Regions from separate parts of the Leptolyngbya iicbica LK genome, predicted to be linked through region 3. Evidence: predicted binding sites of a transcription regulator. Region 3 holds the regulator's gene; each other region holds the start of a gene.
The links. The regulator NtcA, encoded in region 3, controls nitrogen genes in cyanobacteria. The targets are predictions, from matches to a motif close to TTTGTANNNNNNNNTACAAA.

Region 1 (7,994 bases), on a different contig from region 3:
AAATCTGTTTCCACACGGGTGGGCCGAGATGACTTTTCTCACCACTAGATGCTCGCCGAGAAAACCATCCTTCTAGACCTGTAGTAAAAGACTTAAATCGATAAGCCCGAAATACTTTTTGCCCTTGCTCAGTTAAGTGCTTGCGCTCTTTGGAATCGACCCAGTCTTGTAAATTTTCAGGGGAGTCAAAATGGATAATAGTGTATCGCTTGACAACATCATTTTCACAGACTAACGAAGGACATTGATCTAATCGGATGAAGCCAGGTTGGCGACTCGCTAATCTCTGTAACTCCCATTGCCAACGGTCAAATGCAGCTATCGCTGAGTTGGGAACTATATGCTCAACCACCAAACTGCTGTAAAAAACATGGCTGTCTGGATGATTTTTTGCTGTACTTGACACGCGATGACCTCATAATTTGAATGACTCTCGCTCTCAGACTCAAGCTCTGGTGATCAGAAAAGTGCGTGGGCAAATGTTTGAGAGCAATCGCTATTTCTGGATGCCGATTAGACCTCGCCTGCTAGATTTGACAGAACAGCCAGGGAGAATCAAATAGAAAATCCTTGGCTAAAGCAAGATAATTCAGAAGCGGATGAAGGAATGGGCAAACTTCTGCAGGACGATATTAGTCATCGCTCCCTGTGATGTTCTCCATTTCCGCTTCTGCTTGTTCCATTCCGGCTTTGATCTTGTCCATAATCTCTTCTGACGAGGGCATGAATTTATCTCTCATTTCAACGCCGGTTTTGATCTTGTCCTTGACGGCTTCGGGAACTGATGCCCCTTCGGGAATCTTGGACTCAATTTTGTCAATGATTTCTTCGGAAGAGGGCATAAAAACCTCTTTCTTCTTCAGAAAAAGCTCTTTCTTCTCCATCGCTGACAGGGTTGAAAAGGCGTCTCTTTGAGGGATTGTGTTGATCACGGACTTGATTTCTCGCTTCTGTTCAGGCGTTAACATGAGCGATCGAAAAGTCTTACGAAAGCTCTCGCCTTCCAACATATTGGCCTCAAACATTTCCTGCTGCAGGGGCGTCAAGATTTCCACAAGCTGAGGTATGACATCTGATTTGAGCTGCTTTAAGCTTTGCGTCTCATTGACTGACGATGAATGGCCAAACAAGCTAAATCCCAAAGTCGTACTCATCGGAGCAATGCTACTGGCATGAACTGGACTAAGCGCTCCGAACGCAGCACTTAGGATCAATAAGCCAGACAAAATTGAGACTAAAAAGCGGTTGAGTTTCATGGTGTTTGGTTTACCCTTTCACGCAATGGCAAAAAACTGTTTTACGACGCTGACGGCTGAGTATAGTGGTGAACATAAGCCGCGATCGCTAATACTGAGATGATGATGGTTGGAAAAACCAGTGTCCACCATGACTCTGAGACAAAGATTAAAAATGCAGCGGCTACCCCACCTATAGCAAAACCAATAATTACTGGAAGATAGCGACTAATGCGCTCCCAAGACTCGGCAGCCTCCTGTTTAGCCACTTCTCCGGAGTCAAATTTAGCTCCGATAAGCTGTACTAAATCGATGGTCAGCTGGGTCGTATTTCCCGTCATAACGGTAGTCGGAATATAGCTTTTGAATACTCGTGCCTCCTTCATCAACGTATTCTGAATGGCCATAGCCACAACCCCCGACATGCCGATAGGAAAGATGTATTCTTCCTGAACATCTAGAATCAAAGCAGGTGTAAGGGTGGCGCTGATAATTAGAAAAATCGTAAGGGCAACTGCTTCTGCCGTGAGCAATACGGCAAAGACTGGCCATTGGCGACGACGAGCAAACCTAGCTAATAGTGAAGTTAAAGCGACTGACAACATAAATACAGGAATCATCAACAGGCGCGTGAGGGTCGATTCTTCTTCTTGATCGACGAAGGAAGCGCCTGCCAGAGCAATGTTTCCGGTGACGTGAGCCGTAAAAATGCCAAATAGGATAATGAAAGCTGACGTATCGATGAAGCCAGCGACTAAACTCAGCAAAAATCCTGCAGGGCGATCGCCCACCAGATAACCACTGATGCTAAAGATCCTGTGGGGCTTTGAAATTGACGTCATTTCGCCAGTCAAAAATTCAGTTCTCCTATCAATCTTGGGGCTGCGATGACAGCGGGTGCAGGGCCACGGTTATCGAGCTAACTCGATCTGCCAGACAGTTGCATTTGTATTTAAGCTACTAACTAAAAAGCGGTGTTTACCAAAAAGTCGAGCAGTTGAATGTTAATCAAAATTCAACATTCAGCCATGCAAATGCGATTAACATACCTTTCTTGCCCTGATTGGCTAGAACAGCGGCATAGCCATATCTATATGAATCTAATCTCAACTAATCCAGTGAAATCTGTACCTAAAACTACAAATTAAGCTGCAAACTCCCTCACAGGCACCGAACATTTCCCAAGGCTGAGCAGCATTCTTAGCTCCATTAATGTCAATGCATACCAATTGTATACATTGAATTAGCACTGTGAATTCAGATTTTCTACTTTACAATGTTATATGCCGCTGACTTTTGCGACAGATTTTATGGGCAAGCTTTTTAGCAAGATTTATTGGGCACTGCGGCAAGAGATTTTGTCCGGCCAACTCTCCCCTGGGGAAAATTTGATCGAACAAGGGTTAGCCGATCGCTTTGCGGTGAGTCGCACTCCCATTCGGGAAGCTGTTCGCCAGCTGCAGCAGGAAGGGTTGATCGATGCTGATCCGCGTGGCGGCATTCGAGTGGCGGTGATTACAGTGGCAGATGCCATTCATCTATACGACTGTCGCCTGGGGTTAGAGCAAGTGGCGGCCATGGGGGCCTGCGAAAACGCGACCCCGCAGCAGTTGGATGAATTGCAGCGCTGTTTGCTAGAGGCACAGTTCTCTAATCTCCCTCAAGCTGAAGCGTCAGCGGCGGAATTAGAAAACCGCTTACAGATTGATCGCAGCTTTCATTGCCTGATTGCAGAAAGTTCAGGTAATCCCTGGCTGACTCAACTGCTCAGCCAAATTTTGAACAAAATGTCACTTCTAGGTAGCCGTGTCACCCATCACAATCCAGCCGCGTTAGAGATTTGGGCCGAGCACGAGCGAGTAGTTGAAGCAATTTTGGAGCGAGATGCTTCAGCGGCTTCGATCGCCATGCGTGACCACTTAGTGGCGAGTAAGGCACGCGTTGTTCAAGAACTCCAGGGATTACAGTCTAACGTTGCTTTAAACAGTCTCAAGATTATCTGACGTTAACGATATGTCATCCCTCAATCGGTTTGCTCCCCAGGTTTTAAAAAGGAGTCACACAACTCTGGGCTACGTGAAATGCGAGACAATTCTTAATTAATTTGGAGATTTGAGAGAGTTACTTAGGTTTTAGTGTTTTGCATTTAGATGTCGATCGCGGATATCTCAATGCATTGCTTCTTTGTTAGTAAATTGAGAATGTGTAACGTTAAATACCGATTCGCTAAGGACTTTATTTTAGTTTGTATACAATCTTGGTCGCCTTAGCTAAAAACACTTTCAGAGATTCTTATTGACTTTGTTTTGGTGGAATTTGTCTGCGTGAGAGTGGTTGTTTAGCCTCAGGCCATCGTGGGCGTTGAGCCACATTTGTTGTTAGCTACGCACCTTAAATTTAGATTTTGGAAAAGTTTGGCTTATGACTAATCCCGAAGCCGCTCCAGACCAGATGATGTTGTCCGAAGAGGATACATCTCTGGAAAGCGCTCCCACTGGAGTTGATTTGATTTACGGGCTAGAAGATCGTCCTCCCCTGCGGGAAACGCTATTCGCTGCGGTGCAACACGTTTTTGCCTGTTTTGTCGGTATTATCACACCTGCTCTGATTATTTCTGGGGCGCTAGGGTTGGATCCTGCTGATGGGGCTTATCTCGTCAGCATGTCGCTATTTGTCTCTGGCGTCGCTACGTTCATTCAGGCTAAGAAGATTGGCCCTATCGGGTCTGGTTTGCTCAGCATTCAGGGTACGAGCTTTGCCTTTATTGGCCCGATTATTGCAGCGGGTGTGGCGGTGACGGGGGCCGGTGGTACGCCGCAGTCTGCACTCGGTACCATTTTTGGGCTGTGCTTTCTGGGGTCATTTGTGGAGATGATTCTCAGCCGATTTATTCAGTTTGCCAGCAAAATCATCACGCCACTAGTCACCGGCATTGTCGTTACACTCATTGGTTTGACGTTAGTTAATGTTGGTCTTACCAGTATGGGTGGGGGCTTTGCCGCGCGCGAAGCGGGCACCTTTGGCAGCCCTGCCTACCTGGGACTGTCGCTGTTGGTATTGGCCATCATTGTGATTCTAAACAACGTCGGTGGTGCATTTTTGCGCATGTCGTCGGTTGCGATCGCGCTAGTTGTGGGCTACATCATCGCGATTCCGATGGGGTTGGTGAATTTCAGCAACCTCGCCAATTTGGGTGGAATTAATGTTCCAATTCCCTTCAAATATGGGTTTGGATTCAACTTTTCGGCGTTCATTCCGTTCATCTTTCTGTACCTCATCACCACCATTGAGTCGACTGGTGACTTGACGGCAACGTCGCTGTTGACGGGGCAGCCAATCACCGGGCCAAAGTATATGAAGCGGATTAAAGGCGGTATTTTGGGCGATGGGGTTAACTCGGCGATCGCAGCAGTTTTCAACACGTTTCCCAACACCACTTTCAGCCAAAACAACGGGGTAATTCAGTTAACGGGGGTTGGCAGCCGCTATGTGGGGCTATTTATTGCCGGTATTTTCGTGATCCTCGGCATTGTCCCAATTGTGGCCGGTGTGTTTCAGACCATTCCGCAGCCGGTCTTAGGCGGGGCCACCATCATTATGTTTGGCTCGGTGGCGGTCGCTGGCATCAAAATTTTGTCGTCGGTCAATTTAGACAAACGGGCCTCGATTATTTTGGCGACTTCTTTGGGCTTAGGACTAGGCGTCAGCGTTGTGCCCGACATTTTGGAACAGATGCCGCCTTTAGTGAAAAGCATCTTTTCATCGGGTATCAGTACAGGCGGTTTAACGGCACTGGTGCTGAATATGGTGCTACCGGGTCGCCGCATTTAGGGCCTCTCGTTCATCGACACATCGGATAGCTCACGATAGCTTCAGGTTTACACATCACCTGGAGCTTTTTTGTGTGGCTGATTTGAGGAGAGTCCCAACTAGCGGTTGAGTGAGCGCGATCGCCCATAACGGCTCCCCGGTTTTATTCCATGAGTAAGTTTAATGGAATCGCTGAAACCTAGTTTTGGTAATCCTTTTTAAGATTGTCTATCGTAGATGTATCGAAGGAAAACGATTCATCTCAGGCGGTAGATACGATGCAAGTCACGACCAGTAACCTTTCCCCAGTAGGCTTTGTGCAACTGGCCCATAGCCTATTTTTGGGCCGCACTCTAGCCGATACCTACGGCTTTGGCACGGTGACGGCTGACTATCTGCGGGTTCCTCAGCAGAACTGGACACTCGATCAACTGTTGCTGCTGTCTAGTGCCCGGTCGAGCACCACTCTCGCTTAAAGATCGCAATTTGTTTTCGCTGCGTTTAAAAAAGGAGTTAATCAAATGAAACCGACTAGCAATCACGCATCTCATCGCAATCTGACCGATGCTGCTCGCCGATTGAATTTAGGCAGAGCCCTGGAAGAAGCTTATGGAGCAGGCGTTATGGGGACTGACACCCGGCAAGCTCCGTCCAGAGCCGGGTGGACGGTCGCCCAATTGGTGGCAATGTCTGAAGCCAAGTCGTTGTATAACTAATCGCTGTCTGGTAGCCCGATCTGAGGAAGCGGGGTTTCGGGCGAGATCGCGGCTGGTGGAGTAAATTGAGATCGCAAAATATCCAGCAAAGCATAGACCGCTGGTGTCAGCAGGGCATCGGCTAAGACCGCAACGCCGATGGTGCGCATTAACGGTGTCGGCAGAGAATATACCTGTACCGTTGGCGGAATCGGCTCTGCTGACAGTCGAGGCAAAATCGTGCCCCCTAATCCCTGGGCCACTAAGCTGACGGTGGCCGCATCCGTCTCAATTTCGTTGACCACGTTGAGCCAGTAGCCGAGCCCGTTAATGTGTTCGTACACTGGGCGCATCATCACATAATCAACTGGCGGCATGATTAACGGCTGTTGTGTCAGTTCTTCCCAAGTCAGAGGGGCGCTCTTGAGCTGGGTGTCTGGCGGCAACAACACAACGTATTCATCCTGCAGCAATTCCCAGGTTTGCAAGCCCTGACCGGCAGGCAGCGTCACGATACTAATATCGGCGCGACCTTCTTTGAGGGCCTGCTTGGCCTGTTGATCGTCGTCATGTTCATTCAGGTTGATGATAATGCCCGGAAATCGCTGATGCAGCTGTTTGATGCTGCTGGGTAAGACGTGGGTGGCCACGCTGCGAAAGGTGGCCACTCGCACTTTGCCGTGCTCGACCCCTTTCGCGATCGCCGCCTCGCGCAAAATGGCCTCAGTGCTATTTAAAATGCTGTGGGCATGGGCCAGAATGCGATCGCCCACAGGCGTCAACGTCGCCCCATGCCGCCCCCGAGAAAAAATAATGACGCCCAGCGTCTCTTCCAAAGTAGAAATGGCATGACTCACTGCCGATTGCGAAATACCTAATGCCAGGGCCGCCTCACTAAAGCTGCTCGTCTTTGCCACCGCTGCCACAATTTCGAGTTGCGTGAGCTTAACTTGGTTGTGCGGCAGCTTTTTCATCACTCACTCGAGAAACCGTGGAACTTTAGGGATATACGGAGCAATCATTTGCCCGTCGTTGCGACCAGAAGAGTCAGGCTTCCGTTCCCTGCCCTCTACTGAGAATGTTTGAGCGCTGATAGCAACCGCTTCTGCAAGGGATGTCTGACCAAGACAGCGTCCAACAAGGTGGCAATGTCTATGCCTGTTGTCGCCCAAACAGCCAGTCGGATTAAGGATTTAAGCCAGCCAACTCAAGGTTTGAGCAGGCCAACTCAAGCGTTTTGATGCTCGGTGACGACAAGATGCTTCTCATAAAAAAACACCTTAGCCAGCTTGTATCCCTCTTTTGAGAGATTATCTAAAGACGCCAAATCCGGTAAGTGACATGGCGGCGCTGAGAATTACAAGACCCAAGACATTGAACGATCACGTTGCTTTGGCTGAACAATCACAGAAGCTGGTTAGAGTAAGCCGCAAGTTTCCCAAAATTCAGCATATTCTAGAGCGGTTTTTCAATATCCTCTGGAGGAGTCGTCATGGCTGTTTTAGCAGCCGGATTTGGGTATTCTCCCTCAACATAGGTGTATACGCCGTAGCTGGCGAGACCAAATAGCATGACCCCCATAATGGCCCCGCTACTGAGGCAGAGTTTGCGCACGGCTTTGGAGGCCCGTGCCGCAATGGGATAGTCGCCCCGGCGATAAGCTGGTTTGACTTGGGCGGCTAATACGAGAGCCAGCACCCCAAATGGCGGAAACAGTAAGAGTGTGGTTGCTACGGCATCGCGCCAATGGGGAGAAGGACAGGGGGCTTTGTCATAAATGCCGTAGGTTTGATCCCATTCCGATAGAGAGGAGTCGCCAGCCTTAGCAAGGAGTCGAAATCGCCGCACCTCTGGTAGTTGTAGCTCGACCAGGCGATCGCGTAAAACATTGGGCAATTGAAAATAATTGACCGGAGTGCCCACCGGACGGTGCAAAGTCAGGGTGAGCTGAGTTCCTTGCTGTTCTGCAGCGATCGTTAACCCAGCAGGCAGTAAATCTTGAAATTGGTCTTGCAGATTCAACGAATCGACCTGAGTTTGAGTCTGCACTAATAGTTGTTGGGCTTCGCTCAACCGTAAATCATTGCATAAGGCGATTTCCCAATCTTTAACTGCACCAGCTTGATCCCCCAGTTGGTTTCTGACTTTGCCCCGGTGCAAATAGGCTTCAGCCAATAGCGGATTTTGAGCGATAGCCACGTTAAAGTCTTCTAAGGCAGCTTGGTATTGGCCTTTCTGGGCCATGACCAGGCCC
Region 2 (7,994 bases), on a different contig from region 3:
TCTCTGTATGCCGCGTCTGATCAAATTGTGCAAGAGGCCCACGGTGGTCAGGGGATGAGCCAACACGGGGCCAAAGACCACGCCGTCAACGGCTACAGCTACGACCAAATTTTGGGCGTGTACTATCCCGGCACCAGCCTGTCGCGCCTCGTGGTGGAGCAGTAGTCGACAACAGATCCTGCATTACCCGTGTTTTTTGTCGCTTGGCTACCCTCACCGTCTGCGGTTCTTTCCATTAACCAGGACGGCAACGCAACTACATGACATAGCTTCACTGAGCTTTAAAGGCAACCATCTGGGCACCTTTAGCTTAAGATTAGTTTAATAATCTATAAAAGCTATGGACAATACTCAATTTGTACAGCTGTCGGCCTTGCCGGGATGGATCATTGGTGTCAGTCATAACCGCCAGCACGGGTATCAATGTTGGCTGATCAACTCGGCGCTGGACGTATTGAATGACGGTTATGAATACTCGACCAGCAGTGCCGCATTGATGGCGGGTCGCTCATTCATCGAAAGACAGTACGAAGCGTAAGCTTGGCGTTGGCGATCGCCCCCATTAACCTGTTACGGCTAAGTCAGGCAGCACTACAAATCAGGTGTTCCGGCCTATCGATTAAGCCGGTAGCCTAAAAAGATCTCTGTAGGGGTTGGGCAATGCCCAACCCCTACTGTTTCTCAGCTGATCTAAAAAGGTTATTTCAGCGCAACGCTCTTAGTGCCGCATCATGCACAACCGATCGGTATTGTTATTCCTGGCGTTCTCCTAAGACCCGATCGCCATTTCGTTAATGCGCTCCAAGAGGGGCGATTGGTACTTGCGCTTGGTCAGCAAATGATCGGCAATATATTGAGCATCGCGGGCGACCCCAGAAAACCGCCCTGACCCCCAGGTATACAGCCAGGGTAAACCGATAAAGTACATGCCTTTAACGGCAGTGACGCCACGATCATGGCAAGGATAGCCCTGGCCATCAAACACGGGCACCTCAATCCAGCGGAAGTTGGTGTGATAGCCCGTAGACCAGATTACTGAGCGGATGTTGGCATCGGCGATCGCCACATCTGTGGGATCTTTTTGTGGTTCCCAAATGGGACAGTACGGCGCTTCGGGAGGAATATCGAGTTGCTGCTGCTCGATGAACCGATCCACCGTTTTTTTGATGCTTTCGGCAACGGCATCAGCCCCATCTAAGTTTTGCTTCAAGTCGGGCTTGAAGTAGAGGCGATCGCCATCAATATCCTGCAAACGTCCGTAGAGCTGCATGCCTTCAGTGGCGAACTGCCGCAGGTCAATCTCGCGACCGCCATCTCGCCCAGTGAGGTAATGATTGGTGCGATGGCGCACGGTCTCCTTCTGCGGATGCTCGTCGATCGGCATATCGTAATAGCCCATTTGATCGAGCCAGTCCACGACATCTTTGCCACGATAGCGACGGGGCGATCGCGGCGCACTGCCTACACAGAGGTGCACTCGTCGCCCGGCCAGGTGCAAATCTTCCGCAATTTGGCAACCGGATTGTCCGGTGCCGACCACCATGACGTCGCCCTCAGGTAGCTGATCGGGGTTGCGATACTGCGAAGAATGGATTTGGTGAATCGACCGGGGCAGTCGCTCTGCCAAACGGGGAATGCGGGGTTTGTGATACCCCCCCGCCGCGATGACCACCTGATCAGCGGTGAACTCGCCCAGGGAGGTGCTCACCCCAAAGCGATCGCCCAATTGCTGCACTCGCGTCACTGCCACCCCCTCTTTCACGGGAGCGTCAAAGCTTTTGGCATAAGCCCGAACGTATTCAACGATTTCCGACTTGACCATAAAGCCGTGGGGGTCGTCGCCCTGGTAGGGAAAGCCCGGTAGCTGACATTGCCAGTTGGGGGTGACCAGACAAAATGAATCCCACCGTTTGTCTTGCCAAGAATGGGCCACCTGATGTTTCTCAAAAATCAGGTGATCAAGATTCCGCTGCTTGAGGTAATAGCTCACTGAGAGCCCCGCCTGACCACCCCCAACAATGAGTACGGAATAGTGGGTTTTCATACTTAATAACCAGACCCCAAAATGACTAAGTTAACGGACTAAAAAACCAAGACTGCCGATTCAAAACCAGCGAACCATTGATTACAGTTCCAGCCACCCTGAAGGCGAACCGATCACTGGCCAACAAACTATTTACAAACAAACCGTTGGCACGACTTGTCAGCATTCGTGAGAAAAACTGAACAGGACCTAAGTTCTGTTAAATTCACCGTAATGGGGAAAAATCATGGTGCGTGTAGTGCTCGCTACAGAACTTAACGCTCTGTCGATACCGTTAGGGTCTTATGGTGAAAAGATGTCTGTGGTCAGTTATCTAACCGGGTAGCGAGGCCCACAGGAACCTGATGATGGGACGCGCGATCGCTCTCCAGGCAAGGCATTTCCAACGTGAGCGCATGGCTGAGCAGCCCCAAAGCAGCGATCGCCCACCTATCACTTTAGACAGGTTGATCCGCCGCGATCGCGCCAATGCCTGGTGAAATCTACAGACCCGCTGTCTTTAACGCCAATCCTCAAGCTTTTGTAAATCTCGATACATGCATTAGGAAAAGAGACCTTTACGGTGCAGTTTATTGCCGTTGAGATAACTGCAATCCCTCGAAGTTTTTTTTAGGAATTGAATCCATGCCTGAAGTGACGACCCCTGCCCATAAGGCTGGCGACTTTTTTGTTGATTACGAAGAGAAAGTCTTTCCCGATGTCCAGGCAGAACCTGGCGAGAAGGCCCTGGTTACGTTTCACACGGTGGCTTTTGAAGGCTCGATCGGTTTGGTGAATTTGTTGCAGGCGACCCGCTTGATTCGCAAAGGGTTTGACACTTCTGTGTTGCTCTATGGCCCCGGGGTGACGTTGGGAGTCCAGCGCGGCTTTCCAAAGCTGGGGGATGAAGCGTTTCCCGGTCACATGGCGATGAATAACCAGCTGGTCAAAGTGATGGAAGAAGGCGGTAAAGTCTATGCCTGTCGCTTTGCCCTGCAAGCGCTCTACGGTCACGGCGAACCGTCTTTGATTCCTGGCATTCGCCCCATCAACCCGCTGGATGTGCTTGACATTGTGCTGGTTCATCGCAAAGAGGGCGCCTTTATTCTCGATACTTGGACCATGTAAGCGATCGCGGCGGCTGGTCTTTGGTCGCCTGATCAGGCCGCATCAAAGACCAGCCGCATTACGATAGATCCTGTGTGTTTCCCCCTGTTGTCCGCTGGCTCTCCTGATACCGATGAATGACGCCAAAACAGTTCGTGCTGCCGCCGTGCAGATTAGTCCTGTCCTCTACAGTCGCGATGGCACGACGGCAAAAGTGCTAGAGGCGATCGCTGCTGCCGCCAAAGAAGGGGTGCAGCTCATCGTTTTTCCGGAAACGTTCATTCCCTACTATCCCTATTTTTCCTTTGTGGAGCCCCCGGTGCTCATGGGCAAAGCCCACATGTTGCTGTATGAGCAGGCGGTGACGGTGCCCGGTCCTGTCGTGGATGCGGTGAGTCGTGCGGCCCGCTCTTATGAAATGGTGGTGGTGCTCGGCGTAAATGAGCGCGACGAAGGCTCGCTGTACAACACCCAACTCATCTTTGATGCCGACGGTACTCTAATCCATAAGCGTCGCAAAATTACACCGACGTACCATGAGCGCATGGTGTGGGGCCAGGGCGATGGAGCCGGACTCGCCGTGCTGGATACTGCCGTTGGTCGGGTGGGTGCCCTAGCCTGTTGGGAGCACTACAATCCCCTGGCGCGATACAGCCTCATGGCGCAGCACGAGCAGATTCACTGTGGGCAGTTCCCCGGTTCCATGGTGGGCTCCATTTTTGCTGAACAGATGGAAGTCACGATGCGGCATCACGCGCTGGAATCTGGCTGCTTTGTGGTGAACGCGACAGGTTGGCTCACTGCGGAACAAAAGACTCAGATTACGCCCAACGAACAGCTCCATAAGGCGCTAAGTGGCGGCTGCTATACCGCCATCATTAGTCCAGAAGGGGCGCATCTCTGTGACCCGGTGGTGGAAGGCGAGGGGATGGCGATCGCCGATCTCGACTTTTCCCTGATTGTGAAACGCAAGCGCATGATGGATTCGGTCGGCCACTATGCCCGCCCCGATCTGCTTAAGTTACAGCTCAATCAGCAAGCCTGGGCCGTGATGCAGGCTCAGGGCGCCCCCGTGCCTCAACTGCCTGCGGTAGAAGCAGACGCCACCCCGTCAGATGCCGTACCCCCCACTCCAGAACCCACTCCCTCCGATTAATCCGTCCCCCGCAGAGGTGCAGGGCCATGGTTTAGCCGGGATCGGGGGATGATTAATCAATCCCGACCAGCGGCGGGCTCGCCCCGCAAAATGATTCCCCTGGTTCCGCAAAATCACTCCAACGCCTCTGTGCCGGTGGCTCCCGCTGCCCCCCTTCCCCGTTAGCCACTACTGCTGCGTGGCTTCCGGCTCGCTCAATTTAGACTCTGCTACTCGTCATCTGAAGAATCATGAACAAGCAACGACTCATCACCGAATTGCAAACCCACGGTCTGAAGATGGTCGACCCGGCAGTGGGAGCCGCTGGCCGCAAGGGCGGGGCAGGACCGTCGGATCACAAAGCCGTGACCGTAGACGGAACCACAGTGATGGTGCCGATTTACACGGGGACTGCCAGCCAGTCACCCTATTCCGTGCAGAGCAGCGATGCGGCCACAGCGACGCTCGCCCACGCCGATGAAGCGATCGCCCCCATCGCCTTTCCCAAGCAGCCAGAGTTCTACAACTTGACGACCGCTGACGGCATTCCCTATTGGAAGATTGCGCTGCTGCACAGTCACGATGTGCTGGCGACCACCGTGCAGCAAACCTGTATGCGCTATCGCGACGAATCGACGGCCTGTCAATTTTGCGCCATTGAAAAATCTCTGGATGCCGATCGCACCATCGCCCGCAAAACGCCGGAACAGCTGGCAGAAGTCGCGGAAGCGGCCGTGCGTTTAGATGGCGTTTCTAACATGATCATGACTACGGGGACGCCCAACAGCAGCGATCGCGGCGCGGCCTACCTGGCGGAATGTGCCAAAGCCATCAAAGCTCGGGTGAACCTCCCGATTCAGGCGCAGTGCGAACCGCCGGACGATTTTGTCTGGTTTGAGCGGATGAAAGCGGCGGGCGTCGATAGCTTGGGCATGCACTTAGAAGCGGTGGACCCCGAAGTGCGGGCTCGCATCATGCCGGGGAAAGCGGAAGTGCCTTTGAGTCATTATTTTGATGCGTTTGAGGCAGCGGTGAAGGTGTTCGGTTGGGGCCAGGTGAGCACTTATTTGCTGGCAGGACTGGGCGATAGTTTAGAAACGCTGGTGGAGGCGAGCGATCGCCTCATCAACTTGGGCGTCTACCCCTTCGTTGTGCCCTTTGTGCCCATTAGCGAAACGCCGCTGGCCAACCATCCCGCCCCTAGCAGCGACTTCATGTTTGCCCTGTATCAAAAAGTGGGCGCGTTGTTGAAAGCCGCTGGCATGACCTCAGAAGCCATCAACGCCGGATGTGCAAAATGTGGCGCTTGTTCCGCCCTTTCCACATTTGAGAAATAGCGGTTCTGGCGATCGTCAGTAATCCCAATTCTCTGCAACAGGACTGCAAACCCCACTCCCTCAAAGCACCTCTCCCTTTCTTGAATGCCCCTTGGGCTATAGCTTGGGAGAGGGATTGGGGTGAGGGCCAAATATAGCGGCAAAGTACAGAATTGAGATGAGGAAACGATCCCCCTCAATCAGAACAGCCGAGACGGCTGTTCACACTTCGTTGGTTGAGTTGCTGCTTACGGTCGGATGTTGTGGTGCATTTCGATGTGGGGCATGAGGGAATGGGGCTTTTCCAGGCCATGTTTTTCCATGAGGGCTTGGTCGCCCATGATGTCGACGGGGTTGCCATCCGCGATTAAGCGACCCTCGTCGATCAGGAGAACGCGATCGCACACCTCCAGCAAAAACTCCAAATCGTGGGAAGCCAGCAACAGCGTCTCGTCAGACCTTTGCAAAAACTGAATCAGGCGGCGGCGGGTGCGCATGTCGAGGCTGGCGGTGGGCTCGTCATAGAGCAACACGCGGGGACACATCGCCATCAGGCCTGCGATCGCCACCATTTGCTTCTCACCGCCAGAGAGGTGGTGCGGGGGGCGATTGGCCAGAAATTGGATGCCTGTGAGTTCCAGTGCCGCCTCAACCCGCTCGTGAACTTCGGCCTCTGATAGGCCCAAATTCAACGGGCCAAAGGCAATATCGTCCCGCACGGAGGGCGAAAATAGCTGGTCTTCGGGATCTTGAAAGAGAAAGCCCAACTCGGGACGAAACTGATTCGGCTCGACGGGGCGATCAAACAGGTGAATGGTGCCCGACTGGGGCGCGAGCAAGCCGCACAGCAACATGAACAGAGTGGTTTTGCCGCAACCGTTGTGGCCAATCAGCCCAACCCGCTCGCCTTCGCGGATATCAACGGTCAAGCCGCACAAAATATCGGGATTGTCAGGATAGGAAAAGGCCAAATCCTGTAGCGCGATCGCCACTGGGCGAACCAGACTGTGGGGAGCGGTAGGAATCGACACGACCGGTGACGGGCTAGACGATGAGACTGAGTTTAGAGAAGGTTTCATAACGATGCCAGAGAAAGTTCGCAAATCACAACGCTGACGGCAGCCGTCAACGTCAAAATGGTGGGCAGGGTGAGGGCTGCTCCCGCAGTGCGCTGCAAGGCGCGAGGCGGTTGCTGACCGTAGCCCCGAAGCCGCATCGCGCTGTAAACTCGCTGCGATTGTTCATAACTGCGCAGCAGCAAACTACCAAAGAGGGCTGCGAGCCAGTTCCAATGCCGCCGCAGCGTTTGTCGCGAGTGGCCATAGCCGCGCAACTCCATCGCTTGGCGCATAGTGGCGAGTTGGTTGGCGACATCAAACAAATAGCGATAGGTCAGCAACGTCATATCGGTCAATAACGTAGGGATGCCGAGCGATCGCATGGCTTCTAGCAGGGTCAGAAAGGGAGTCGTCCCTAACAACACAAACCCGGTGGTCAAAATCGCTAGAAAGCGGCCCGCAATGAGCGCCGCCATTTGGATGCCTTCCAACCGTAAGGAAAAAATCCACCCTTGCCAGAGCACCGTTTCCCCCGAAATCCACGGCAACAGCCCCACCATCGCCACGATGAAAAGCCCTGGATAGGGGAGCCGACGGCAAAGATAGGTGAATGGCAGCTGCGACCACAGATACAGGCTAATCACCACCCCAAATACCCATGGCAGCAATACCAAATGTCGCACCATGGCGATCGCAAACATCAGCCCCAGCAGGCTGAGCAACTTGGGCCGCGCCGCCCAGCGATGAATCGCCGATTGGCCAGGAATATAAACATCGGCATGGAGACTAACAGCCATAACATTAACGCTCTAATAATTCGGGTTTGACGCGCAGTAAGAAAAAGCACAGCAGCACGGCAAACACCCCTTCTAAAAAAATCAGGGGAATGTGGCCCAACATCAGCGCCGTGAGAAAGCTTTTTTCAGTACTTTGTTCGAGCGTCGAGGGAATCGCAAAAATCACTAAGGCAAAAAAGACCAGCGCCGACAGGCCCACGCCAAACGCGCCCGCGACAAAGCTAAACAAACCGAGGGAGACCTTGGGCGGCAGCGACTTGCCCAGGTAATGACGGAGTTGAAACAGTTGCCCTGCCAGCAAAGCGGGAATGCCCATCATGACGGCATCGACGCCCAACGTGGTGACGCCCCCGTGCCCCAGCAATATCGCCTGAAGCAATAGGCCAATTAAAATCGCGGGCCAGGCGTACCAGCCTAAAACGATGCCGAGTAGGCCGTTCAGCACCAGATGCACCGAGACGGGCGGCACCGGCAGGCTGAGGGAGGAACCGACAAAAAACGCGGCGGCCATGAGGGCAGCTTTGGGGACTTCGACCTGAGAGTCTGACGTTTTCTTGA
Region 3 (7,994 bases):
ATTCCCTCGTGCAAAAACGATTTCGCCAACAGGCCGAAGCTCTCAAAGTGAGTCAGCGACGGCTGACCGAAATCGAACAATCCCACGAATTACGGTTAAGAGAAGCGACTGACCAACTCCGCCACGACTATGAAACGCAGCTGGCAAACACTATCGAGCACTACCAAGATCAGCTATCGCAAAAAACGGTTGAAATGGAGCAGACCTACGAAACCCGGTTTCGGGTCATGCAGCAAGGGCGAGCTGCGGCCACACAGCCCCCGGCCAGCAACCACCGCGGGATGGCCGTAACGGCCACACCAGGAGAGGCTACCGAAGCAGCAAATGGCGACAGTACCGCCAAAGCGTCACCCCGCGAGGTCATGCACCTCAAACGGCAGTATGAACTCCGGCTCAACGAAGCGGCTCAAAAGCTGCAAAAGTCTTACGAAAAGCAACTCGCTGAGCATGTCGGCATCGCTAGAGACGAGATGCAGGCTGAGTTTGATCAAAAAATGGCGGCAAAGCATCAAGAATTTGAGCAAGAGTTTGCCGATCGCGAGGCTGAGTTACAAGCGCAATTAGCCGCGCTACGAGTCGAGGCTGAAGCCTCTGCTGCTTCGACTCTGGCTAGTGAGATCGTGCCTCCAACCCCGAGTGAAATTATGGGTACTGGCGATGAAACGACGGTGGCGTTAGCGTCTCCGGGATCAGCTGCGGAAATGTCTGATGTCGCAGAGATGCGATATACCCAACGGGAACTCGACCAACAGGTCGCGGCTGCGACGCAGCAAGCACAGGTCGACTTTGAGCAACGTCTGGCTGAGCAGTTGGCGGCCCAACAGGTGCAGTTAGACCGTCGTTTAGAAGAATTAGAAGCCGACTATGCCCAACGGCTATCGGCCCTACAGCAAACCACCCAATCAGAGGTGACGGATCCGATGGATGCGTTTCTCAATGACGATGGGTATGAAGATTTAGTCTCTGACCTGGGAACCGATGATGCCTCAGAGGCTGACGCCACTGAAGTCAGCGAGGAAGTAGACGAGGAAGTTTCCGCGAATTTTGCTGACGATGCTCTGGCAAATGCAGTTGAACCTTCAGCGACAGTTGGAGCCGATATTTTTCTCTCAGACGCGACGTCGGCTGATGATGACTTATTTGACGAGGATGACTCGCTGCTTGGTGATGCTGAGGCCTTTGCAGACACCTTGTCAGAGTCTGGCGCAGCCGCTGCCTCACCAGCCCTGTCGCCGGAATCAGAGGCGGATTTGTTTGGTGAGTCGGATGAGCTGACCGACGATCAGGAGATGGGTGCGGATAGCGAGTCGGTCATTCCTGATGCAGCGTTAGACGACGATTTGTTTGGCGAAGCAGATGATTTGACCAAAGACTTGGAAACTGTTGCGGGAGAACCATCTAGCACTGATTCAGAGGCAGCACTAGATGATGATTTGTTTGATGAAGCGGATGATTTGACCGCTGATCTCGAAACTCCGGCAGATGAGAATATTGACATTGAGGCCGATTCGCCCGAACTAACGGATGATTTGTTCGGCGAAGCAGACGATTTGACTGCTGATTTAGAACCTTCAGCAGAGGGAGGAACCGATACTAACGCCGCCTCTTCAGAACTAGAAAATGATTTGTTCGGCGAAGCAGATGATTTAACTGTTGACTGGGAAGCCGTAGCGGATGAGAGCAGTACTGATGAAACCACATCTCTAGACCTAGATGAGGCTTTGTTTGGTGAAACGGACAATTTAACCGCTGACTTGGAAGTCTCTGAAGATGAGGGCGGCACTGCCGAAGGCGCCTCTGCTGAATTGGAAGATGATTTGTTCGGAGAGGATGACCTTTTTGGTGATACTCCGTCAGATCAAGACAATATGGCTGAAGACGTCAATGCCCTCTTTGGTGATGACGACTTTTTAGGAGAGTCAGCGGCAGAAGATTCGGATGACTCGGATGACGACGATGATGATTTTGGCCCACTCGATCTGAGTGATATCAGCCAGTTGACTTAAATCGACTCTGGGATCATCGCGGCAGCTTTATTATCAGTGCGCCTAGCCATGATGGGTGATGATAAAAGCGATCGCCAAAACGTATAGAGTGAACCATAGACCTTCTCAGTTAGCAGTGCGATCGCAGATTTAAAGCAAATGCCTGCCTAGCTTGTTGACTCACAATACTCACTAGGAGACTGGATGACTCGCGCAATTATGGAAACGGATAAGGGCACGATTACGCTAGAAATGTTTGATGCTGACGCGCCTGGCACCGTTCAGAACTTTGTCGATCTGGCGAATAATGGCTTTTATGACGGCCTCAACTTTCATCGGGTGATTCCTAACTTTATGATTCAAGGCGGCTGCCCCAAAGGCAATGGCACGGGCGGCCCTGGCTACACCATCAAGTGTGAAATCAATCAAAATAAGCATGAGGCCGGCAGCCTATCGATGGCACACCGTGGCCCTGATACGGGTGGCAGTCAGTTTTTCATTTGCCACGCTCCACAGCCCCACCTAGATGGCGTACACACCGTATTTGGCAAAACTGAGGATATGGATGTGGTGAATGCGATTCGCCAGGGCGACAAGATTATCTCGGTCAAAATCGAAGCTTGAATAGCCTAAATGCGCTCTGCTTTTGAAGGCAGGTGTCGGTTGTTCATGCGGGGCTGACAACGCGCGAAGGTACGCGTTGCGTTGAGGTCGTCTAGCTAAATACCGGGGCTGATAGTGAACAGTCGAGATCCAGGTCTGACAGATCAAATGCCCCTTCCTGAGACCTTTGGCCCTCACGATATTGCGGCGCTACAGGTCCATACCATAATCCCCATGCTGAGGTTTATCAGCATGGGGATTATGGTTTCAAACTCGGGGGTAGCCCTTAACGACCGGAATAGGCTGGCTCTGGCATAACCTTGGTTTGGGAAACGCGATCGCGCATGTAGTTAATCCACAAATCCGCGAGTTCTTCGGCTTGCATCCGCCAATCCGGATTCAGCCGATACATCCGCCGGGGACGGCCCCGGCCCTCAACTTTTTTCCAGTAACCGTCAATGGCGGACTGATCTTCGAGGAATTTTAAGGCACTGTAGAGAACGGTATCGGATAGTCGATAGTCAGAATAATCCTTGGCGAGTTTCTGAATCAGTTCCGTCCCGTAGGAATCTTGCTGCAAGAGCACTGCCAAGACATAGCAAACAGCCAGTTCCTTGTTAAGGTATATCGGTGGTGGATCCTCAAAAAACTGATAAATATCTTCAAATTTCATCGGATTTCTCCTTACGCTTGTGAACTGGCCTTATGGGTTGATCAGTTAGGGTTTGCAGTAACCTCATCAGCAAAAATCATGGTCGCTTTGCCGAGAATAAGTCGTTGCCAACATCTCGGCCATCATCAAACTGCTTATATCGCTCAAGCTAAATGGCGGGCTGGAGATAGTGAATCCCAATGTTGACTACCGTGATCCCGCTAACGCTGATATGGCGATCCCAAGCTTGGTCTTAAGACGCTTTTGATGTCGTAGACCAATTTTAAGCACTGAATAATATAGAAAGCTAAATCAGGGCGCAGATAGTTACTATCCGCAAATCTTGTAGACATTCTTAAATTTCCTTGATGGAAAAATAATCTTGTCAGCTGCTTGAAATGGCTTGATTGAGGAGCTGCTAACGGCGGCGGGGATCGCTGGAACTGGTCTCTGAAGGGGCTTCACGGGGTAAGTCATCGGTGCGTAGCAGCACCTGGCCATTGCGAACGGCAAATAATTCGACTTGTAACGGGCCGACTGTTGGAATCGGGGCTGACGCGATCGCTTGAATGTCGATCGGCGTATCCAGATTCCGCATTTCTTGCAAAAAGGCGATCAAGGCATCTGTCCGTCCGTCGGCGACCTGCAAGGTATCGCCCACAATGCCGTCTTGACGGGCACGAAATTGGAGTGACGCAATTAGTAGGTTTAGCTTTTCGACTAACTCTTGATTGGTCAAATTCCGGGGATCAACACTGACCATCGCGAGGCGCTGTCCCGGTTCGTAGATGAGTTCATTCACTGCGGCGTCGATAAAGACCTGGACGCAAGGGCCACCATCAGCAACGACGCAAGGCTCGCCAATAATATAGTTAGCCGACGAAAGCACCCGCACCACATAAGACTGGCCATCGCTGATGCGCTGCACAAGGCGATCAACGTCTTGGGTGGGAATCAGCAAGACCGGATCATCGCGATCGATGCCTGGGGCAATTTCTTCGATGGCGGAGCGGTTGGCCTGCCGCAACAGTTGATCAACGGCGCGGCGAGCTTCTACTTCGTCGTTGACTCTTAACAGCACTGAGACGAGAGGTTCGTTGCGACCGACGGCGACGCTGCCCCGAAAAAGGCCCTGATATTGTTGTTCCAACAATGCAACATTTTCTTGTAGTTCGGCCTGTTGACTTTGCAGTTCTCGAAGGCGGGCTTCGCGCTGGGCAATGTCTTGGTCACGTTCGGCAATGAGGCGATCGCGCTCGGCAATGCGCTCTTGGACTGTGGCCTGCTGCTGCAATAGGTCGGCCCGCTCGGTCTGTAACCGCTGAATTTCATTTTGGAGTTGAGCCGATTGCTGGGAAACCTCTCCCAGTTCCGATTGGAGCGATGATAATCGCGATCGCGACTGCTGGAGTTCGCTCTGGGTTGTTTGTTGCTGCTCGACCGCCTGTTGCAAGGACCGATTAATTTTGGCGAGTTCCTGCTGGGCCGCTGTTTGTTCGGCGCGGGCATCGGTGAGAGCAGACTCAATGTCGGCCTTGGCGGTTTCTGCTTCGCCTAGTTCTGCCTCAGCCTGCAAGAGGTCCTCTTGAATGCGCTCTAGCTCAAAGACCCCGGTGCGGAGTTGCTGACTCACACCAAAGAGCAAAGCCAAGGTCGAGGCGGAAATGACGCCGCCCGTCAAAATACTGACCACAGTCGCCGTCTGGCGCGGGCGCAGGTTAAATAGGCTCAACCGCGCCTTGCCAACGCGCATGCCAATGCGATCGCCTAGCGTGGCAATTACGCCGCCTAGAATCAAGACTGCTAATACTAGAACGTAGCCTGTGGCCATGCGCCCGTTACCTGCGATTCATGACCACTCTACTGCAACGCTTTCCAATCAGGTGAACTGCTGACTGAGATTCACCGGGTCATGCACGGTAATCTTCTTTTTATGGATGGCAATCATGCCTTCTTGGCGGAGATCGCCTAGCAAGCGAGTGACGGTGACTCGGGTAGACCCGATCGCCTCAGCGATCGCCTGGTGCGATAATTTCAGGTCAATGGTGATGCCATCGGAACTAGGAATGCCAAAGTCGCGGCACAAAATCAGGAGAAAACTGACTAACCGAGAGCCCATATCGCGATGAGCTAAGGTTTCGATCATCATCTCGGTCTGCAAAATGCGCGATGACAACCCTTTCAGCATTACCATGGCGAGTTCCGGATTTTCGGCGAGCGCGGGCTGCACTTGATCAATCGGTAAAGACAACAACTCGACTGGCGTGAACGCTACCGCATGGTAAAAGCGATCAGACCGCTCACCCGTAATCAGGGATAGCACCCCGAAGACGCTATTCTCTCGCAGCAAAGCGACCGTGATTTCTTCGCCGATTTCGTAAACTCGCGAGAGCTTCACCGCCCCTTTCATCAAAAAATAGACGCGCTCCGCGGGATCACCGGGAAAAAAGATTGTCTTGCCGCGCTCGTAGGTTTCCACGACTGGCGGAAACGCGCCGCCTGCGAGTTGGCGAAACGCATTGGCTAAGGGCTTGTCCTGCGCTGCTATCATCTTGAGTCCACTTTTGTCTGCTGGAACCAAACATCACGATAGCCACATCTTACTGAAATCCACGAAAACGCCTATCAATTGAGACATCATTGCGTGGTCTTTGGGCCTTTAAGAAATGCAAACCGCAATGCATTAACCGTCTATTAATGCGACTTATGAGAAGACCTTTTGTATCTAACGATACTTGGAGTCGACAAAACTGCCGAAAATCTTAGGAGTGGCAGGGCAAAGGGCGCGATCGCGGCTTTGAGCTCACTGGATTTTTTGTAGCAAAGGTGTCAATTTTTTCCTGAACATGGTTTTGGGCTCGGATGGCGATCGCTGCCGGACAAAGCCTTCAAAGTCTTCTCCAGCAATTGTTTCATTGATTCATTTCAAATCCCGACAAAAATGGTCGGGTATGTTTGACCCGTGTTTTTTAGCCGTGATACTATCCGCGAAGTTCAGTTGAAACAGTCCTGTTGCTGCAGCTGCTACCAATTCATTCCGCGAGAGAGCACAGAAAACGATGACCCAGGCCATTGAACAGCCCAAAACTTTATCGACCGGCGCTGCCTTAGGCGCAACTTTTTCGGCACTGCGCTGTCGAGAGTGTGGCGAAACCTATGAACTCGGTGCCAAGCACGTTTGCGAAGATGTTTGCTTTGGTCCCTTAGAGGTGGTTTACGACTACGACCTGATTCGTCAGCGGGTGAGTCGCGCCAGTATTGAAGCGGGGCCGAAATCAATTTGGCGCTACAAAGATTTTTTGCCGGTGGCCTCCGACAATCCCATCGATGTCGGTACGGGGATGACTCCCCTACTCAAAGCCGATCGCCTCGCGCGGCGTTTAGGGTTGAGGTCTCTCTACATTAAAAACGACGCGGTCAACATGCCGACCTTGAGTTTTAAGGATCGGGTGGTGTCGATCGCCCTCAGCCGTGCCCGTGAACTGGGCTTCTCTACCGTCTCTTGTGCAAGCACGGGTAACCTGGCGAACTCCACAGCAGCGATCGCGGCCCATGCTGGACTCGACTGCTGCGTCTTCATCCCCGCTGATTTGGAAGCCGGTAAAGTCCTCGGTACGTTGATTTACAACCCCACCGTGATGGCGGTGAAAGGCAACTACGACCAGGTCAACCGCCTCTGCTCTGAGGTCGCGAATACTCAGGGTTGGGGATTTGTGAACATTAACCTGCGTCCCTACTACTCCGAAGGGTCGAAAACCCTGGGCTATGAAGTTGTGGAGCAACTCGGCTGGCAACTGCCTGACCACATTGTTGCGCCGTTGGCCTCGGGTTCCCTGTTTACCAAGATCTACAAGGGCTTCCAAGAGTTTGTGAAAACGGGTCTGGTGGATGCCAAAGACGTGCGCTTTAGTGGGGCGCAGGCGGAAGGCTGCTCGCCCATTTCCCAAGCCTTCAAAGAGGGACGGGATTTTGTGACTCCGGTGAAGCCCAACACCATTGCCAAGTCGATTGCGATTGGCAACCCCGCTGACGGTATCTACGCCCTGGATATTGCCCGCAAGACCAACGGCAACATCGAAGATGTCACTGATGCTGAAATCATTGACGGCATTAAGCTCCTGGCGGAAACCGAAGGCATCTTTACCGAGACCGCGGGCGGCACCACGATCGCCGTGCTCAAGAAGCTGGTGGAAGCGGGCAAGATTGATCCCGACGAAACCACTGTGGCTTATATCACGGGCAACGGGCTGAAAACCCAGGAAGCCGTGCAGGGTTATATTGGTGAGCCGTTGACCATTGAGCCCAAGCTGGACAGCTTTGAGCGAGCACTGGAGCGGGCTCGCACCCTGGAGCGTTTGGACTGGCAACAAACCTCCGTCTAACAGCGTTTTCTTTGAGTTTTCTGGAATCTTTCCCGTGAAAACTCACTCTCGCGTAGTCGCAGCCTGCCTTTGTTGACACAAACAGGGGTAGGCTGTTTTATCGGACAACATTTAGGCGAGCGATCGCCTAACCCCTAAATTTTTGACCTTTTGATTTTCGAGTAGCTATGGCCATCAAAGTTCTGATTCCCACTCCCCTGCAAAAATTCACCAATAACGAAGCGACGGTCGAGTGTGACGCCGCCAATATCGCGTCCTTGATGGATACCCTGGATTCCCACTTTCCCGGGATCAAGGCCCGCCTCTGCGACGACCAGGGCGAACTGCGTCGCTTTGTGAATTTCTACGTCAACAGCGAAGATATCCGGTTCT
Region 4 (7,994 bases), on a different contig from region 3:
GATGCTGGATGCAGAGCAAGCCTTTGATTTGGTCGTTGTGGCGAATCGTCACCGTCAACATGGCCCCAACCTGTAGCTGCGACAATTTATCCGCAACGGCGGCCAATTGTGGGTCTTGAGCCACGTCATGGTTTGCTACCGGGGTCGCTTGCGAGAGGATTGGCCCCATTTGCCGACAGCTTTGTAGGCTTACTTCCTGTCCCTGCAAGGGGGCAATACCAGGTCCGGAGGAGGAGGCCAAATATTCAAATGAGTCATCCTCTGCTTTGAGTAGGGCAATGACGCAGCGTCCCGCTTGAAAGACCGCCAGCAAAGTTTGCGTGGCCTGTGCCAAAATTTCTTGCAAGTCTAGGCTGTCGCGGATACTGCTGACAATTTCATTGAGCAGTTGTTCTCGCTGGGCGATGCTTTGTGAGGCGGCCAGCAGCTGGGCTTGCTGAATGGCAATTTCGACCTGTCCACAGAGTTGCTGTACAAACTCGATTTCGTCCGGTTGCCAGTGCCGAGGGCTACGACATTGATGAATGCACAGCAAGCCCCACAGTTGCTCATTCACCACTAAGGGCAACACCAAATTGGCCCGAATCTGATAATGCTCTAAGAAACGACGGTAGCAGGGCCGCATCTCAGCCGTGCTGACATCGTTGACCTGGCTGATGCGGCCTTGGCGATAGCGCTCTATCCAGCGATCGGCAAAACACGGATCGCGCACGGTCTCGCCTAGCACTGACATCCACTCGTCACCAACCGACTCCACGGTGATTTCGCCACTGCGATCGGCGGCCAGCTGATAAATCAGGACACGATCTGTCTGCAAGAACTCACGAATCCGTGTCACTGCCGTCTGCAAAACGGTCTTGAGATCAAGACTGCGGCGAATGTTTTCGGTCAACTCGCGCAAGAGGCGTTCGCGCTCGGCCTGTTGGCGTAGCCGCGTTTGCGCCTGGACAATGTCGGTGATATCAGTGGCGACTAACCCTAATAATTGGGGCTGATCAGGTCGCGACAAGACGGGAAAGAGCACCGATTGTAGGACTCGTTCTTGGCCCTCACTCTGGAGACGATCTTCGATGACGAGGGGCTGCTGAGTGGCGACCAATTGCTGAATGCGAGCCATGAAGAGGGTGGCAACTTCTTGAGAATGCAGGTCGGCAAAATGTTGGCCTTCAATTTCGGCGGCGGGTTTGCCTAGAAACTCAGCGGTGATGGCGTTGACTTTGTGATATCGCCCCGTTTCGTCATAGAGTTCCATGATGGCGGGGGAGTTTTGCATCAAGGCGTGGAGAATTTCATGGGCTTCGGCAAGTTCGAGTTCCGATCGCTTGCGATCGCTGATGTCTTCGTTAACGCCAAACACCCGCACCACTTGCCCGTTTTCATCGCGAATAAATTGGCCATGGGCCTCGAGATAGAGAATTTCACCGCTGGGCCGCATGATCCGGAACTCGGAGTGAAAGCCTTTTGCTCCTTGCTCCTGAGCCTCAATTTCTTGCTCGACAATCGTCAGGTCCTCAGGATGAATCAGGTTGTACCAGTCATGGTGAGAGCCGGAGTGTTCGGCGGCGTCGATGCCGTAGATTTCATACATCCGCTCATCCCAATAGGTGCGATCGCTGGCGATATCCCATTCCCACACGCCTAATTTGGCCGCTTCGGTGGCGAGGGTAAGGCGCTGGGTTGTCTCTTGCAGCGTGACTTCTTTTTGGTGGCGATGGGTAATGTCGCGATTGACGCCAATCATGCGAATGGGTTGCCCCGCCGCATTGCGCAAAATCTGTGCGTAAGTCTCGATATATCGCACTGCGCCATCAGTGCGGATGATGCGAAACTCGACATTGTAAATATCATCCTTTTGTAGCGCCACTTCTGCCGCTGCCAGCAAACCGGGCCAATCATCTGGGTGCACTAGGCGCTGCCAGGCGGCGTAGGTGCCGTCAAACTCACCGGGAGACATGCCGTGAATCCTATGCTGCCGTTCATCCCACGTCAGGGTTTCGTGCACGATGTCCCAGTCCCAAATCCCAAATTGGGCCGCGTCACTGGCGATCTCCAGTCGCTGTGAGGTTTCTCGGATGGCCTGCTCGCTGCGGGCGCGATCGGTCACATCGAGGTTGATGCCGATCATCTTCTGCAATTGCCCCCGCTCGTCGCGAATGATGATGGCGTGGTCTTCGACGTAACGGACTTCACCACTAGGGCGAATGATCCGATATTCCTTATGCATTTCGGCGGCATTGCCGCGCAGATCGGCGAGTTCGCTGTCTACAACATGCGCATCTTCGGGATGAATCGCTGTGGCCCAAGCATCGTATTCAACCTCTCTCGCAGTCGGCTCCCAGCCATAAATTTCTGCCATGCGGGCGTCAAACCACATCGTATTGGTGTCGGGGGCAAATTCCCAAATGCCGATGTGGCCAGACTGGGTGGCCAGTTGTAAGCGACTCGTGAGTTGTTGAATATTGTTTTCGCTGGCTTTGCGATCGCTAATGTCGCGATTGAGCCCGAGGATGCTGAGCACCTGGCCATCATCATCGCGGATGACGGTAACGTGATCCTCGACATAACGCATTTCCCCATCAGCGCGCACAATTCGCAAATCAACCTGGAAATAGTTTTGGCCTTGCTCAATCGCGTGAGCTGCGCGCTCGATTAACTCGACATCCTCGGCATAAACATAAGTGGACAGCCAGGCCTCAAAACTGGGGGGCGCCATCCCCGGGGCGCAGCCGTAAATTTCATAGGTGCGTTGGTCCCAAATTAATTGACCGGTCTGGTAATTTAACTCCCAAACGCCCAGTTGGGCCGAGGCTGTCGCGAGCGACAGGCGCTGTGATAAATCACGGATGGACTGTTCTGCCCGTTTTCGCTCCGTAATGTCTTCGCCAATGCAGGTGACGCTAATGACCTCACCTTGCGCGTTGCGCTGCACAGTATTGTTCCAGGCGATGAGACGGCGATCGCCCGTCCGCGTCACAATGTCATTCTCGCGATATGCCGGAAAATCAGCGACCCCCTCGGTCGTATTGATTGCCCGGTTAAAGAGCGCCCGTAGCTCTGACCGGATTTCGGCAGGCAAAAACATCGAGAACCAGTTTTGGCCTAACACCTCATCCCGTCGCCAGCCCGTCAATGACAGCAAATAGTCATTGGCGAACAACACATTCCCCTGTGAGTCGGTCATGATGGCGACCATCATCAGGGTTTCGAGCACATTGCGAAACTGCTGCTCAGAGAGTTGCAATTCTTGCTCGGCCTGTTTGCGATCTGTGATGTCGCGCCCTACCCCCACGACTGCCGTCACGTTGCCCGCCTCATCTAATACGGCTTGGTTTGACCAAGACAACCAGCGCCACCCCTGGTTTGTGAGGGTCCGCTGCTCTAGACGGCAGGTGTGTGGGGGCTGCCACAGGGTCTCCCACTGTTGCTGCGCGGCAGCTTGATCAGCCGGATGCCCTGGCGGGCGAAAATCGGTTTCGACTAACTCTGCCAGCGTTTTGTTGAAAAGTTGGCAATAGGACGGACTGGCAAACAGCAACTGGCGATCGGGCGTGAGTTTGAGGATAAGTTCCGTTTGGTTTTCGACTAATAGCCGATATTGCTGTTCGCTCTCAGCCAAGGCATCAATGGCATTGTGCAACTCGGTGATGTCGCGCTGCACGCCAAAGTGCCCGGTAATTCGTCCCTGGTCGTCGTACAGACACTGATAGTCCCCCTCGATCCACATCAGAGTGCCATCGCCCCGTCGTTCGTGCGTCTGGATATGAAGGCGTCCCGCATCGAACAATTGCCGAAAAATGGCGCGGCCCGTGGCGCGATCATGGTTTAGAACATCGTCGGGGGTGAGGCCGATCATGTCTTCGACCTGACTAAAGCCATATTGCTCACAAAAAGCCAGGTTGGCTTTGGTTACTCGCTGATGGGTGAGCGCATAGTCCAGGGCTGCAGTTTGATCAAGATTGCTGTCGTGCCACGCGATGGGCTCATCTAGCATCATAAAAAAGAAGCCGTCGAGCGATTGCGTAAAAAAGAGGTTGAGTTGGCGTTCGCGATCGCGCAAGGCTTGCTCAGCCTGCTTATAGTCCGTAATATCGCGACCGCTGGCCTGAATCTCGGTAAGCTGACCGTCATCATCAAAAAAGGCGCGGTTAATCCACTGGTGCCAGGCGATTTGGCCATCGGCCCCGACAACCGTGTGTTCATGAGTCACGATGGGGCGATCGCTTGATAGGTGTTGCAATTCACCAATTTGTTGCCGCACCTGCGCCTGATGTTCGGGTGGCACCAGGTCAATAAAACTGCTGCCAATCAGATCCGCAGACGAGCGTTGAAAAAAGCGGCAAAATGCCTCATTTACAAAGGTCAGCGTGCCATCTGGGGTCAATCGACAAAGTAGCTCGGTTTGGGTGTCGATCACGTGGCGATAGCGTTGCTCGCTCAGGCGCAACGCTTGATTAATTTGCTCTAACGTTTGGGCGTATTGGTTGACTTGGGTCGTCAATTCTTGCTGGCGCTGCTCAGCAATTTTGCGCTCAGTGATGTCTTGTTTAATCGCGATGAAATGGGTGATTTCGGCGGCCTGGTTATATACCGGCGTAATGGTCATCTCTTCGACATAGTGGCTCTGATCTTTGCGGCGGTTAATGATTTCGCCGCGCCACACTTCGCCGGCGAGAATGGTTTGCCAGAGTTGGCGAAAAAACGCTTGATCTTGTTGTCCGGAGTTAACCAAGTCACGCGGGTCATAGCCGATGACTTCGTCCAGGCTGTAACCCGTGAGTTGGGTAAAGGCGGGATTGGCCCATTCAATTTGCCCATGGCGATCGGTAATGACAATAGCGTCAGCACAGGCGCTGAGTGCGACACTTTGTAAGTGCAGTTGTGCGGCGGTGTCAGCGAGGGTATAACAAGTTTTTTCAGGCTGGAGAGTGGGAGCGATCGCGGCGGCTAGTTGTAATCCCTGAAAGTAGTCTGGTTGACTTGCTTGCAGCATTAATAAATGAATATTTTCTCCCACATGGGCGATCACTGAAAAAGACAGAGATCGCGATTGTTGATGCTCATTTTGGAGGTTCACAAGGCCGTAACATGAGGCCTGAATGGGAAACGTCAAAACCCCATGCTCTGGATTTTCGGGAGTGACCAATAATTGGGTGAGCGATCGCTCCAGCAGCTCGGGTGAGCTCATCTCAAATAAATCGCAAGCCGATTGATTGGTGGCCAAAAGCTGACCGTGCGGATCAATCAGTAGCCCTGCAACGGGTAAATCATCTAATAGTTGACTGAGATGCTCACGGGAAAAGGTCAGGCTTAAAGGTAAGGAAAAGGGTGACTTTCCCATAGATAGCCAAGAGAGTTCATCAACTGGTTGAGACTCGCGATCGCGATTAGACATGGGGCTGGTAGATTACCTCGGCCATCTAAGCACCACGGATAGGGAGTCTAGGCTGGCAGGTATAATTGGGAGATGGGAGGCTACGAGTTAGTATGCCCAAATTGTAGAACTGCGGCAGATGCGAAGGTCATACCCTTTAAGTTTTATGGATTCCAGTAACAATTCAGCTGAACAAATCCAACCGGATTGACTCCACCCTCGACAATGGTTAGTAACAATCAATACTAACTAAGCCGTAGGACGACGCCTAAATCGTTGCCCATAGGAGTCGGCGGCGGTTAAACGAGGTGTCATGACAGCTTCATTATTGTCGGATGCAAATCGGCGGCTGGCTCGGGCGCTTAAACATGTGCAAATTTCTGAAGATGCGAGTGAGCGCCTGCAATTTCCCAAAGCGAGTCTTAAAGTCTCCATTCCCGTGCGGATGGATGACGGCTCGCTGCGCGTGTTTGAGGGCTATCGGGTCCGTTATGACGACACTCGGGGACCCACTAAGGGAGGCATACGCTTTCACCCCAACGTCAGTATGGATGAGGTGCAGTCGCTGGCGTTTTGGATGACGTTTAAGTGTGCGGCGGTGAACTTGCCCTTTGGCGGCGCTAAGGGCGGCATCACGCTGAACCCCAAAGAGTTGTCGAAGTTTGAGCTGGAACGGCTGAGTCGGGGCTATGTGGACGCGATCGCCGACTTTATTGGCCCGGATATCGATATTCCTGCGCCGGATGTTTACACCAACCCGATGATCATGGGTTGGATGATGGATCAGTACAGCATCATTCGCCGCCAGTTATGCCCGGCGGTGATTACGGGCAAGCCCTTGGGGATGGGCGGCAGTCAAGGACGCGATCGCGCTACGGGCACGGGAGCGTTTTACGTGTTGCAGGCGATGTTGCCGAAGTTTGACCGCGTGCCCGCCGAGACGACGGTCGCGGTGCAGGGCTTTGGCAATGCCGGTAGTGTCATTGCGCGGCTGCTATTTGACGCGGGGTACAAAGTGGTGGCGGTGAGTGATTCGCGCGGCGGCGTATATTGCGATCGCGGCCTCGACATCCCCAGTCTGCAACAGTTCAAAGCCTCGACCCGCAGCCTCAAAGCGGTTTACTGCGAGGGCACCGTCTGTAATTTGGTGGATGGCCACGATACCCTCACCAATGAAGAACTGCTGACGCTCGATGTGGACGTCCTGATTCCTGCCGCGCTGGAAAATCAGATCACCGCTGACAATGCTGCCCAGATTCAAGCGCAATACATTTTTGAGGTCGCGAACGGGCCGATCACTTCCGAGGGCGATCGCATTCTGGAAGATAAAGGCGTGTACGTCTTCCCCGATATTTTGGTGAATGCCGGAGGCGTCATCGTCAGCTATTACGAGTGGGTGCAAAATCGTAGCGGTCTGTATTGGACTGAGGCCGAAGTGAGCGATCGGCTCAAAACCAAGATGATCGAAGAAGGGGAGAAAATCTGGCGCATTGCCCAAAACCTCGCCATTCCCCTCCGCACCGCCGCCTACGTCCACGCTTTGGAACGGTTGGAGGAAGCCCATAGCGCTCGCGGCACCCGCGACTACTACATCAGCTAGCGTTGTCAGAACCCCGACTTCTCTCAGAACCCCGGCTTCTTCGAGAAGCTGGGGTTCTCAATAGCCTTTACAATCAAGAGCGATCGCCCTATTCCTCCATCGCCCATGACCTCTTTGCGTACCCCCCTTTACGACCTCTCGGCTGACCTCAAAGCCCGCTTCACTGAGTTTGCTGGGTGGGAAATGCCGGTGCAATACAGCGGCATTAAGCAAGAGCACCAGGCTGTGCGCACAGCGGCGGGCATGTTCGACATTTCTCACATGGGCAAGTTCTTTTTGCGCGGATCCGGGGTGCTAGCGGCCTTGCAAACCCTCGTGCCGTCAGACCTCAGCCGTCTAACGCTAGGGGAAGCCCAGTACACCGTGCTGCTCAATCCTCAAGCGGGCATCATTGACGACCTAATCATCTACTATCAGGGCACCGAGACTGACGGCACCGAGCGCGTCGCTGTGATCGTCAATGCGGCCACCACCGACAAAGACAAAACCTGGATGACTGAGCATCTGCCGTCGGACATTGCGTTTGAGGATGTTTCGCGCGATCGCGCCCTCATCGCCGTGCAAGGGCCAGAAGCTGTGACTCAGTTGCAGCGCCTCACTACCGAAGACCTCGATAAAGTGGGGCGCTTCGGACACCTTGAAGGGACGGTATTAGGCCAACCCGCGTTTCTGGCCCGCACGGGCTACACGGGCGAAGACGGCTTTGAAATCATGATGAGTCCTGACGGGGGGCAAGCCCTCTGGCAAACACTGCTGGAAAATGGCGTTACCCCCTGCGGCTTGGGCGCGCGCGACACCCTGCGCCTCGAAGCCGCGATGGCCCTATACGGTCAAGACATCACCGACGACACCACCCCCCTCGAAGCGGGACTGAAATGGCTGGTTCACCTGGACGGGGCTGGTAAATTTATCGGTCGTTCTGTACTCGAACAGCAAAGCGCTGACGGTGTGCCTCGGCGGTTAGTCGGGCTCCAGATGGCAGGGCGCAATATCGCCCGGCACGATTATCCCGTTATCCATGAG

Region 1: a site for NtcA is predicted at 3,493-3,512, ahead of DYY88_RS17665 (uracil-xanthine permease family protein). Genes of this name have one in related genera too.
Region 2: a site for NtcA is predicted at 2,277-2,296, ahead of DYY88_RS00930 (MSMEG_0569 family flavin-dependent oxidoreductase). Genes of this name have one in related genera too.
Region 4: a site for NtcA is predicted at 5,601-5,620, ahead of DYY88_RS03825 (Glu/Leu/Phe/Val family dehydrogenase). Genes of this name have one in related genera too.

The regions. Positions count from the first base shown of each region.
Region 1 is NZ_QVFV01000005.1:22,398-30,391, forward strand. It holds gene DYY88_RS17650 (hypothetical protein) at 633-1,256, opposite strand; gene DYY88_RS17655 (YoaK family protein) at 1,298-2,089, opposite strand; gene DYY88_RS17660 (GntR family transcriptional regulator) at 2,546-3,238, shown strand; gene DYY88_RS17665 (uracil-xanthine permease family protein) at 3,657-5,066, shown strand; gene DYY88_RS17670 (hypothetical protein) at 5,324-5,521, shown strand; gene DYY88_RS17675 (hypothetical protein) at 5,567-5,761, shown strand; gene DYY88_RS17680 (LysR family transcriptional regulator) at 5,758-6,714, opposite strand; gene DYY88_RS17685 (tetratricopeptide repeat protein) at 7,196-7,994, opposite strand, start outside.
Region 2 is NZ_QVFV01000001.1:225,704-233,697, forward strand. It holds gene DYY88_RS00920 (SpoIID/LytB domain-containing protein) at 1-165, shown strand, start outside; gene DYY88_RS00925 (hypothetical protein) at 341-538, shown strand; gene DYY88_RS00930 (MSMEG_0569 family flavin-dependent oxidoreductase) at 770-2,044, opposite strand; gene DYY88_RS24815 (hypothetical protein) at 2,392-2,523, shown strand; gene DYY88_RS00935 (MSMEG_0572/Sll0783 family nitrogen starvation response protein) at 2,669-3,151, shown strand; gene DYY88_RS00940 (Nit6803 family nitrilase) at 3,264-4,286, shown strand; gene DYY88_RS00945 (MSMEG_0568 family radical SAM protein) at 4,517-5,602, shown strand; gene DYY88_RS00950 (energy-coupling factor ABC transporter ATP-binding protein) at 5,830-6,660, opposite strand; gene cbiQ (cobalt ECF transporter T component CbiQ) at 6,657-7,436, opposite strand; gene cbiM (cobalt transporter CbiM) at 7,441-7,994, opposite strand, start outside.
Region 3 is NZ_QVFV01000002.1:1,375,516-1,383,509, reverse strand. It holds gene DYY88_RS13115 (hypothetical protein) at 1-2,006, shown strand, start outside; gene DYY88_RS13110 (peptidylprolyl isomerase) at 2,190-2,609, shown strand; gene DYY88_RS13105 (PadR family transcriptional regulator) at 2,875-3,261, opposite strand; gene DYY88_RS13100 (DUF3084 family protein) at 3,659-5,071, opposite strand; gene ntcA (global nitrogen regulator NtcA) at 5,120-5,791, opposite strand; gene thrC (threonine synthase) at 6,300-7,622, shown strand; gene DYY88_RS13085 (MoaD/ThiS family protein) at 7,790-7,994, shown strand, end outside.
Region 4 is NZ_QVFV01000001.1:877,704-885,697, reverse strand. It holds gene DYY88_RS03830 (bifunctional diguanylate cyclase/phosphodiesterase) at 1-5,392, opposite strand, end outside; gene DYY88_RS03825 (Glu/Leu/Phe/Val family dehydrogenase) at 5,685-6,971, shown strand; gene gcvT (glycine cleavage system aminomethyltransferase GcvT) at 7,077-7,994, shown strand, end outside.